One region of the Tatumella ptyseos genome, then DNA from elsewhere that is predicted to be linked to it. Evidence: predicted binding sites of a transcription regulator. Region 1 holds the regulator's gene; the other holds the start of a gene.

Region 1 (7,641 bases):
GGAAGACCGTTGCGCAACTCTTGGTATCCAACATTTATATCAAGGGCAATCTCATAAAGTTATTGCATACCAACAGCTTCTAGAAAATCTTCAATGCGCCCCACACCAGGTTGCCTATATTGGCGATGATCTGATTGATTGGCCAGTCATGAAGCAAATTGGGCTGAGTGTTGCGGTCGCAGATGCCCATCCCTTAATTCAGCAAAGAGCACACTATAAAACAGGTATTGCTGGCGGACGGGGGGCAGTGAGGGAACTTTGTGATATCATCCTTATGGCACAAGACAAATTTGAACAAGCCGAAGGGTTATCAATATGAGTAACGCGCGTAAATGGATCATTGGGCTTCTCGCGGTAATTGCACTGGTTCTCATTGGCTGGAATATTACCTCATCGAATGATAACAGCGCTTCCTCTGCGGTTAATGACCAGTCCCCTACTTATACCAGTGAAACCTCTAAAACCACTGTTTACAATCCACAGGGATCCTTGGCGTATCGATTAGTCTCTAAACAAGTCGAATATTATGATGTACAACAGCTGACTTGGTTTTCCCAGCCGGTATTAACGACCTACGATGATACAAAGCGTGCGGCTTGGGTACTAACCGCCGATAAAGCAAAACTTACGCAGGACAGAATGCTCTACCTCTACGGGCATGTTGTCGTACAATCCCAACTATCGGACTCGCGTTTACAACGCCTTACCACGGATTCAGCCCAAATTAATTTAGTGACACAAGATGTTACCTCTAATGATAAAGTAAATCTTCGAGGCATTGGATTTGAGTCTAACGGAACGAAATTACGCGGTAATTTACGCGCGAAAACAGCCGAGTTGCTTGAAAAGGTAAATACTTCTTATGAAATTCAAAAATAAATCTTCATTGAATCTGCTGCTAGCAAGTGGATTACTCGCGCTGAGTCTCCCTGCATTAGCCGTTACTGGCGACTCAGATCAACCTGTTCATATCAATTCCATTAATCAATCTTTGGATATGGATGGCAATATTGCGACATTTACAGGCAACGTTGTGATCACGCAAGGAACGATTAAAATCCAAGCGGATAAAGTTGTTGTAACCCGTCCTGGTGGCGATAGTAAGAAAACGTTAGTCGATGCTTACGGTAATCCAGCGACCTTTTACCAAATGCAAGACAATGGTAAACCTGTAAAAGGTAGCGCCAGCAAGCTGCATTATAATTTGGCTGCAGACTCTGTCGAACTGACCGGTAAGGCGCATGTCCAACAACTCGATAGTAATATCAATGGTGATCGCATTACCTACTTGGTGAAAGCACAAAAAATGCAAGCTTACAGCCAAGGCCAGTCAAAGCGTGTTACGACAGTATTGATGCCGTCTCAGCTACAAGACGACAAAAAATCCTCTACCCCCAAAACCAGAGGTCAATAAGCCCTATGGCAACGTTAACGGCAAAAAACTTAGCGAAATCCTATAAAGGCAGACAAGTAGTAGGCGATGTCAGCCTAGAAGTTAACTCCGGTGAGATCGTTGGCTTATTGGGGCCAAACGGCGCAGGAAAAACCACGACCTTCTACATGGTAGTCGGTATCGTTCAGCGCGACGCTGGGCGGATCATTATTGATGACGAAGACATTAGCTTGCTCCCCTTACATGCACGCGCGCGTCGTGGCATAGGCTATCTGCCTCAAGAAGCCTCTATCTTCAGAAGGTTAAGTGTATATGATAACCTGATGGCGGTATTACAGATTCGCGATGATTTAAATAATGAACAACGTAAAGCACGTGCCGATGAGCTTCTTAAAGAGTTTCATATTGAACACTTAAGAAAAAGTTTAGGTCAGTCATTGTCAGGTGGTGAACGCCGACGCGTAGAAATTGCTCGCGCTTTAGCTGCTAACCCTAAATTTATTTTATTGGACGAACCCTTTGCAGGTGTTGACCCGATCTCGGTGATTGATATAAAAAAGATTATCGAACATTTACGCGACAGTGGCCTAGGTGTGTTGATTACCGACCATAATGTGCGGGAAACCCTCGCAGTGTGCGAACGTGCCTACATAGTAAGCCAAGGACAATTGATTGCTCACGGAACTCCAGAAGAGATTCTTGAAGATGAGCAAGTAAAAAGGGTTTATTTAGGAGAGGAATTCCGACTGTAGTCTCAGGCTGTTTTTTTAATTTCTGGCAATTGGGTCTATGATGATGAAACAAAGTCTGCAATTCAGACTCAGCCAGCAGCTGGCAATGACTCCCCAGTTGCAGCAGGCGATTCGCCTACTGCAACTCTCTACTCTCGAGCTGCAGCAAGAACTTCAACTCGCCTTGGAGAGTAATCCACTATTGGAGCAAACCGATACCCTCTCTGAGGTTGATGCGGTGGAAGATACAGAGAGCGCCTCGCTTGATACGCGTGAAGCGTTAGAGCAGCACGACATGCCATCTGAACTCCCTCTTGATACAGAATGGGACTCTATCTATACCGCAGGTACTCCCTCTGGCACCGGTAGCGATTACTACCAAGATGAACTCCCCGTCTATCAAGGTGAAACAACACAATCTCTGCAAGATTACCTGACATGGCAAGCAGAATTAACGCCTTTTTCGGAAACTGATCGGGCAATAGCAACCTCGATCATTGACGCGATTGACCCTACTGGATACCTCACTATCCCCCTTAACGATATATTGGAAAGCGTGGGTATTGATGACTGTGAAATCGCAGAGGTCGAGGCTGTTCTTAAACGTATCCAACATTTTGACCCGATTGGTGTGGGGGCTCGAGATTTACAAGAAACGCTACTAATACAGCTTTCTCAATTTTCCACTGATACCCCATACTTATCCGAAGCAAGGAGTATTCTTCAACAGCATCTCGATCTCCTTGCTAACCACGATTTTAGAAGCTTAATGCGAGTGACTCGTTTAAAAGAAGAGGTATTGAAGGCGGCTATACAGCTGATACAAACACTCGATCCTCGACCTGGTCAGTCCATCAACACGGGTGAGTCTGACTATGTTATTCCTGATGTTTTGGTCAAGAAAATCGGTAAAAAATGGGAAGTCGAACTCAATTCAGATAGTTTACCGCGTTTAGGTATCAACCAACATTACGCTGCCATGAGTGGGGGGGCGGCTAACGAAAGTGATACTCAATTTATCCGTAGTCATCTTCAAGAAGCTCGTTGGTTAATCAAAAGCGTTGAGAGCCGAAATGAGACGCTGCTTAAAGTTTCTCGGTGTATTGTCGAACAGCAACAAGCTTTCTTCGAACTCGGGGAAGAACACATGCGCCCCATGGTATTGGCGGATATTGCCGACGTGATAGAAATGCATGAATCGACAATCTCACGAGTGACCACACAGAAGTTTTTACACAGTCCGCGCGGGATCTTCGAACTTAAGTATTTCTTCTCGAGCCACGTCAACACGGATAATGGTGGCGAGGCCTCATCAACAGCGATCCGAGCGCTGGTCAAACGCTTTATTGCCGACGAAAATCCTGCTAAGCCATTCAGTGATAGTCGATTGACCACGCTGCTGTCTGAACAAGGCATTATTGTTGCCCGTCGGACTGTTGCCAAATATCGCGAGTCCCTAGCGATTCCTCCCTCTAACCAACGTAAACGGCTTGTGTGAGAGGTTATTGCGCGTTAGTCATAAAAAGCGCATAGTGATTTCAGCTATGTAAATTACTTGCCTGCATTAGGTGTTCTGTTACCATGCAGGCCAATCAATGATCGTCATTAACCACGGTGTATGTGTCTGACTCATCGTCAAACCATCAGCAAGTGAATACTATGAATAGCGACCTTCCTTTAGAATTAGGTAATGTACTAACGCTTGATTGCACACGCAATAATGTAAACTGCCAAAGCAAAAAGCGGGCGTTAGAGATAATTAGCGAAATTGCGGCGGGCCAGCTCAATCTGCCTCATCAACTTATATTTGAAACGATACTCAACCGCGAAAAAATGGGGAGTACAGGTATAGGGGGTGGGATAGCTATTCCTCATGGGAAGCTCGAGCAAGATACATTACGCTCCGTGGGTGTTTTTATAAAGCTTGAACATCCTATTGCTTTCGATGCGGTAGACAACCAACCGGTCGATCTTCTTTTTGCACTGTTGGTACCTGCTGGACAATGCAAAACACATCGTCACACACTCGCATTAATCGCCAAACGCTTAGCAAATAAAGCTATCTGCCGGCAACTTCGCCAAGCTGATAGTGATGAAATGCTCTATCAAATATTGATGGGCGATATCGATGACGAAGAGTAATAGCCCTTAACCTAGATTGACTTGTAAGGTTCGCAGGAGAAACAATGTCATGGCACTGATGATCGTCAGCGGTCGTTCTGGCTCCGGTAAATCGGTCGCACTACGTGCGCTTGAGGATATGGGATTTTATTGTGTCGATAACCTCCCCGTTGAACTTTTACCTGAGTTGGCAGCAACGTTAGCAAAAAGAGAAATCTCCGCCGCTGTAAGTATAGATATTAGAAATATTCCAGAATCACCTCTACTTTTTGAAGCCATTTTGGATAGACTCGACGCAGAATTTACTCCGCAACTGCTATTCTTCGATGCTAATACCAATACATTGATTCGCCGCTATAGTGATACCCGCCGGCTCCATCCGCTGACAGTTCGAAATCTTTCGCTTGAAGACGCAATTCTACACGAGTCAGAGTTGCTTGAACCTTTACGCTCACGTGCCGACCTGGTCATTGATACGTCAGAGATGTCGGTACATGAACTTGCAGAAATGTTACGTACCCGCTTATCAGGTAAGCCGGAGCGAGAGCTCACTATTGTCTTCGAATCCTTTGGTTTTAAATATGGTTTACCTGTCGATGCAGATTATGTTTTTGATGTAAGATTCTTACCCAATCCACACTGGGATGTAAAGCTTCGTCCGATGACAGGGTTAGATCACACTGTTTGTCAGTTTTTGGAGCGCCACACCGATGTTCATCAATTTATCTATCAAACGCGTAGCTATCTAGAATTGTGGTTACCCATGCTGGAAAGGAATAATCGTAGCTACCTTACCGTAGCAATCGGATGTACCGGTGGGAAGCATCGTTCAGTCTATATTGCGGAACAGCTAGCGGATTACTTTGCCTCTCGTGGTAAAAATGTTCAACGCAGACATCGTACCTTGGAAAAGAAGAATCATGACCGTTAAGCAAACTGTTTCTATCCAGAATAAATTGGGAATGCATGCCCGCCCTGCAATGAAGTTATTTGAATTAGTACAGAGCTTTGATGCTGAGGTTTTACTGAGAAATGAAGTCGGTACCGAGGCTGAAGCGAACAGTGTTATTGCTTTATTGATGTTAGATTCAGCCCAAGGAGGCAAAATTGAAGTCGAAGCTAACGGCCGGCAAGAGGTTGAAGCCTTGCAAGCCGTTGTTGAGCTTTTTGCCTCGAGGTTTGACGAAGAGTGATCGTCTAATAGAGGTGGTGTTGTATTAAAAAAGGCTGACCACCCAATTGGCGCATTTGACGCATAATCCATTGCTGCCTCATCTGTATATAACGTGAGGGTGCTTGGGCTTTATAGCGAAGTGGCGAGGGTAATACCGCCGCAAGTAAGGCTGCCTGACTTTCTGTTAGTTGTTTAGCCGGCTTGTGAAAATAAGCTTGCGAAGCGGCCTCCACCCCAAAGATCCCTGGTCCAAATTCCGCGACGTTAAGATAGACGGTGAGGATACGCTTTTTACGCCAAATCGCCTCTATTCCAAGGGTCATTCCCGCTTCGATTGCCTTACGCACCCAGCTACGCCCATCCCACAAAAACATATTTTTAGCAGTTTGCTGTGATAATGTTGAAGCACCTCGTAGATGATCTTCACCTCGCTGCGTCAAGGCTGAATTTACCGCACTAAAATCAATTCCCCAATGCTCAGGAAAACGTTGGTCTTCCGAGGCAATCACCGCAAGAGGCATCCAAGGGGAAATCTCATCCATGCTAACCCAATCAGAATGTGCACGGTATGCAAAGTTACCGGACGACCAAGCGCTAATTTGTCGTTCAGCCATAACTGCGGAAAAAGGTACAGGCAGAACAGTCCATAGTAAGACTGAAAGAAACCATAAGCCGATACAAAATAAAAAACCTTTTAAAAGCGTTTTTTTTACCTTTCTCAACCATGATGTATGCTTTGGCTTCATTGTTTACCTTCGTCCAGACAAGATATTGTATTATCTATTATAAATGTTTAGTGATGATAAGCGGTAATCCGCTCAAAAACTTTCATTACAAGAGCAAAAGGAAACGGTTCCAACTCTCATCTTTGAGCGCTGTCTATCGACGATCCCTGACATCAATCATGAATAAATTTTAATCATATTCAATTAGCGTTAGCCAATAGCACCCTCATTTGTTAAACTAATTATTAACATCGCTGCAACTTAAAAGCATGACAGTTGAAGAAAATACTTATAGGAAGGTATTAATTCGTTTTGTTAAAGCAGAAGATTAAGCTGTAGTTTATGCATTCACTATTTTAATCTTTCAAACGATTAGCAAAACCTATCTTTCTATGGCGATCAAAAGGTATAACCTTGTAACTAAAGGCCATTCTTATGGGAAAATAGTTGCCTACTGGATATAACCATTGATAATATAAGGTTATTAGCTATTAGGTTGCCTTGAGTATCAATTTGAGTGGATTATTGCCTTCTTTTTAACCACCCCACTCATAAATGCATTACTTATGTTAATGTTTTATAGAAATCGGTACCATTTGTTTGATACAGTAGTCTCAGTACCCAATACCACTGAATAGCAACACGATTACTCTCAAAAAAGAACAGTTTTTGTGCTATTTGGTTCAATTTCCCTGGTGTTGGCGCAATCTTCGCGCACCCCGGTTTTACCGGGGTAATTTTTCTTTACGTTCTTCTCCCTACCCACTCTTTTAATACCTTAACATCGTTCTGCCATGTGCTATGTAATTCATCGACCCAATCTTGAACATTGTCCCACCAAGCGGGCAGCTCCGGTGATTGTATCTGTTGAGCAACCTTCTGTAGATGCTTAAGACCTACAGCCCCAGCGGCCCCCTTAATTTTATGTCCTTGTTCCGCGATCTCATTCTGATCCCGTGCCAACATATTCGAATCGAGTGCTTCGAGATAGTCTGGCATCATTTTCTCGAATATAATCAGGCCATCAGAAATGAGAGAGGGTCCGACTAGGCTTAAATATTGTTCTAACATTTCGGTATCCAATCTATCCGAAGGCTCAGACGTCTGAGGTTCGACTCGCTCAGTCACCTCTTGAGAATTGTTATCCCAAAACTGTCTGATGGTTGCCGTCAAGGCTGGAACAGAAAGTGGTTTACTTAAGACACCATCTAGTCCCGCGTTGAGATATTCACTCTTATTCTTCAGCACGTTAGCGGTTAAGGCAACCAAAGGAGGGAGCTGTTGTGTGGTAAAACGCTGTTGTAATGCTCTTGCGACATCTAACCCCGTCATATCCGGTAATTGGATATCAAGTAGCACCATATCAAACTCATCGGGTTCAAAAATATCTAATGCTTCTTGCCCCGTCATTGCCACTTCGATGGAACAGCCTAGATTTTCGAGTACAGATCGAGCGACGACAACATTTAACTCAATATCTTCAACCAGTAATATATG
Region 2 (4,418 bases), 170 kb from region 1:
GAACAGAGACAGGTGTGACTTCAACTAATTCGTCATCATCGATGAACTCAAGCGCTTGCTCAAGGCTCATTTTGATTGCTGGAACCAGTGTTGTTGCTTCATCAGTCCCTGACGCACGCATGTTAGTCAGTTTCTTACCGGTTAAGCAGTTAACCGTCAGGTCGTTAGAACGTGAGTGAATACCGATGATTTGGCCTTCATACACTTCCGCACCGTGCCCTAAGAATAGCTTACCGCGGTCTTGCAGGCTGTACAGGGCAAATGCTACTGCTTTACCTTGACCGTTAGAGATCAATACACCGTTTTGACGTTGACCCACTTCACCTGGACGCATATCGTCGTAGTGACTGAAGGTTGAGTACAGTAGACCTGTACCTGAAGTCATGGTCATGAATTCGTTACGGAAACCAATCAATCCACGGCTTGGGATAACGTAGTCTAAACGTACGCGGCCTTTACCATCTGGATCCATGTTTTTCATGTCGCCTTTACGCTCACCCATCGCTTGCATCACAGAACCTTGGTGCTGTTCTTCGATATCAAGGGTCACGTTTTCGAATGGCTCTTGTTTACGTCCATCAATTTGACGGAAGATAACTTTAGGACGAGATACTGCCATCTCGAAGCCTTCACGACGCATGTTTTCGATCAGTACCGATAGGTGAAGTTCACCACGGCCTGAAACACGGAACGCATCAGCATCTTCAGTTTCTTCAACGCGTAAAGCAACGTTGTGTACCAGCTCTTTCTTCAGGCGGTCAAGGATTTGACGTGAAGTCACGTACTTACCTTCTTTACCACAGAATGGAGAGGTGTTTACACAGAAGAACATGCTAACAGTTGGTTCATCAACGCTCAGCGCTGGCAGGGCTTCAACTTTCTGAGTATCACAGATAGTGTCAGAAATGTTCAGCTCACCTAAACCAGTGATTGCAATGATATCACCCGCTTCCGCTAAATCAGATTCGATACGCTCAAGACCTAAGTGGCCCAGTACTTTACCGACTTTACCGTTACGAGTTTTACCTTCGCTATCGATAACCGTAACCTGTTGGTTAGGTTTGATTTTACCGCGCTTGATACGGCCGATACCGATAACACCTAAGTAGTTGTTGTAATCAAGTTGCGAAATCTGCATTTGCAGCGCTCCATCTTGATCAACATTAGGAGCAGGAACGTGTTTTACGATCGCTTCGTACAGTGGCGTCATATCTTCAGCCATGTCTGCGTGATCGTCGCCCGCAATCCCTTGGATTGCAGAAGCGTAGATAATTGGAAAATCTAGTTGCTCATCTGTCGCGTCTAAGTTAACGAACAGATCGAAGACTTGGTCAACCACCCAATCAGGACGCGCGCCCGGACGGTCAATTTTGTTGATAACAACAATTGGTTTTAGACCATGAGCAAACGCTTTCTTCGTTACGAAACGGGTCTGTGGCATAGGACCATCAATCGCATCAACGACTAACAGTACGGAATCGACCATAGACATAACACGCTCAACTTCACCACCGAAGTCGGCGTGTCCCGGGGTATCAACGATGTTGATACGGTAATCATTCCACTTAATAGCGGTGTTTTTTGCGAGGATAGTAATTCCACGCTCTTTCTCCAAGTCATTGGAGTCCATCACACGCTCAGTCGCTTCAGTACGCTCGTCAAAGGTACCGGACTGTTGTAAAAGTTTGTCGACTAGGGTGGTTTTTCCATGGTCAACGTGCGCGATGATGGCGATATTACGCAATTTTTCGATCACAGCTTTGCCTCAGGCATTAGAAATAGCGCGCTATTGTACACGGATTAGGCGAAAGACTGAACACGATCAGACGATTCACAGCCCTTTTATGCAGTTTTTTTTTATGACTCAAGTTTATCGCCTTTTTTTGTGCAATTTCAGTGCAACATGACCACTCCTTATCCATAATGCACTGTTATGGATCATTAAAGTTGACCATATCGCCCTTTATTGGTGCAATGCCCTGTAATACGACAAGGGCGAGGGTAGATAAAACTCGCCTCTGCTGGGCCTTTTCAGTGTTTTAGAAAAGTTGGCACGCTTTTCGCTTTAAGAAAAATAAGCGAAAACGATAGCTAAAAAACGTTTTTAGGCGCTTGCCGGATTTCGGGTTAAAGGGTTGAGCCCTCGTAAGCATAATGCTTCCCATTTCCCCCACGATAATAGAGCTTTCAGGAGAGTAGATATGTCCGTTGAACACGTTCTCTCGTTGATGAACGAACATGAAGTCAAGTTTGTTGATCTGCGCTTTACAGACAGTAAAGGTAAAGAACAACACGTTACCATCCCTGCACATCAGGTGAATGAAGACTTCTTTGAAGAAGGTAAAATGTTCGATGGCTCATCCATCGGGGGTTGGAAAGGGATTAACGAATCAGACATGGTACTGATGCCAGACGTGACCACCGCCGTCCTTGACCCGTTTTTCGAAGATCCAACGCTAATCATCCGTTGTGATATTCTCGAGCCAGGCACCCTGCAAGGCTATGACCGTGATCCACGTTCAATCGCTAAACGTGCTGAAGATTTCTTACGTACCTCAGGTATCGCAGATACCGTCCTGTTTGGACCAGAACCAGAATTCTTCTTATTTGACGACATCCGTTTCGGTTCTTCTACTTCTGGCTCCCATGTTGCGATTGACGATATCGAAGCTGCATGGAACACCGGTAAAGAGTACGAAGGCGGTAACAAAGGCCACCGTCCAGGTTTGAAAGGCGGCTACTTCCCGGTACCACCGGTCGATTCTGCCCAAGACATCCGTTCCGCCATGTGTCTAACCATGGAGCAAATGGGCTTAGTGGTTGAAGCACACCACCATGAAGTCGCGACCGCAGGTCAAAACGAAGTGGCAACACGCTTCAACACCATGGTGAAAAAAGCGGACGAAATCCAGATCTATAAGTATGTGGTGCATAACGTTGCACACGTGTACGGCAAAACCGCAACCTTTATGCCAAAACCAATGTTTGGCGATAATGGTTCTGGTATGCACTGCCACATGTCTTTATCAAAAGATGGTAATAACCTGTTTGCCGGCGATAAGTACGGCGGCCTGTCTGACATCGCTTTATATTACATCGGCGGTATCATCAAGCATGCTAAAGCGCTTAACGCCTTAACTAACCCAACCACCAACTCTTATAAGCGTTTGGTCCCGGGTTATGAAGCACCGGTCATGCTGGCTTACTCTGCCCGTAACCGTTCTGCTTCAATCCGTATTCCTGTTGTTGCAAGCCCTAAAGCACGTCGTATTGAAGCACGCTTCCCTGATCCAGCGGCTAACCCTTACCTAGCCTTCGCAGCACTACTGATGGCAGGCCTAGACGGTGTGATCAACAAAATCCACCCTGGTGATGCGATGGATAAAAACCTCTACGATCTGCCTCCGGAAGAAGATGCAGAGATTCCAAAAGTAGCAGGTTCACTGGAAGAAGCGTTGAATGCCCTGAACGAAGACCGCGAGTTCCTGACCCGTGGCGGCGTATTCACCGACGAAGCTATTGATGCTTACATCGAATTACGTAAAGCGGACAACGACCGTGTACGTATGACGCCACACCCGGTTGAATTTGAACTTTACTACAGCGTCTAATTTTCGTTTGTAGTGTGTTGCCGTGAAGTCTTAGCCCATCCTCGGATGGGCTTTTTTCTCGGGTGTCTTACCTGCGTGTCACCCCATTCTGGAGAGATGTAATGCTTAGCAACACCGCCTCAGATGCCGTGCAGATCCTAAATTCGTTGATCAACTGCGTCCTTGTTGTCGACCATGAATTAGTGATCCATTATGCCAATCCCGCGGCGCAGCAATTACTCGCTCAGAGTTCACGTAAGCTGTTTGGAACACCCCTTCCAGAGCTCACGGGATATTTCTCCCTGAATGTTGAAGTGATGCACGAAAGCCTTAGCGTTGGACAAGGCTTTACCGATAGCGAAGTCACGCTTGTGGTAGATGGTCGAGCGCATACGTTGGCACTCACTGCCCAGCCATTGCCTGACCAACAGATCCTGTTAGAAATGGCGCCAATGGATAATCAGCGCCGATTAAGCCAAGAGCAGCTGCAGCATGCCCAGCAAATCGCTGCACGTGATTTAGTTCGTGGGCTTGCCCATGAAATTAAAAACCCATTGGGAGGATTACGGGGAGCCGCTCAACTGCTTTCCAAAGCCCTGCCCGACCCGGCTTTGAAAGAATACACCAATGTCATTATCGAACAGGCAGATCGTCTACGAAATCTCGTTGACCGCTTATTAGGCCCCCAACAGCCGGGTATGCATGTGATGCAAAATATCCATCAAGTGGCTGAACGTGTGGTGAAGCTGGTATCAATGGAATTACCCGATAATGTCACCTTAGTGCGTGACTACGATCCGAGTCTACCTGAACTACAGCATGACCCCG

What was found. The regulator sigma-54, encoded in region 1, starts transcription at its own class of promoters, with help from an activator protein. The targets are predictions, from matches to a motif close to GTTGGCACANNTTTCGCTNT.
Region 2: the regulator sigma-54 is predicted to act here: its motif matches at 2,048-2,067, upstream of glnA (glutamate--ammonia ligase).

What each region holds. Positions count from the first base shown of each region.
Region 1 covers NZ_CP130649.1:2,825,418-2,833,058, forward strand. The annotation lists gene kdsC (3-deoxy-manno-octulosonate-8-phosphatase KdsC) at 1-319, shown strand, start outside; gene lptC (LPS export ABC transporter periplasmic protein LptC) at 316-879, shown strand; gene lptA (lipopolysaccharide ABC transporter substrate-binding protein LptA) at 863-1,414, shown strand; gene lptB (LPS export ABC transporter ATP-binding protein) at 1,420-2,145, shown strand; gene rpoN (RNA polymerase factor sigma-54) at 2,189-3,622, shown strand; gene ptsN (PTS IIA-like nitrogen regulatory protein PtsN) at 3,784-4,266, shown strand; gene rapZ (RNase adapter RapZ) at 4,316-5,176, shown strand; gene npr (PTS phosphocarrier protein NPr) at 5,166-5,438, shown strand; gene mtgA (monofunctional biosynthetic peptidoglycan transglycosylase) at 5,443-6,165, opposite strand; gene arcB (aerobic respiration two-component sensor histidine kinase ArcB) at 6,889-7,641, opposite strand, start outside.
Region 2 covers NZ_CP130649.1:2,997,070-3,001,487, forward strand. The annotation lists gene typA (ribosome-dependent GTPase TypA) at 1-1,756, opposite strand, end outside; gene glnA (glutamate--ammonia ligase) at 2,202-3,611, shown strand; gene glnL (nitrogen regulation protein NR(II)) at 3,713-4,418, shown strand, end outside.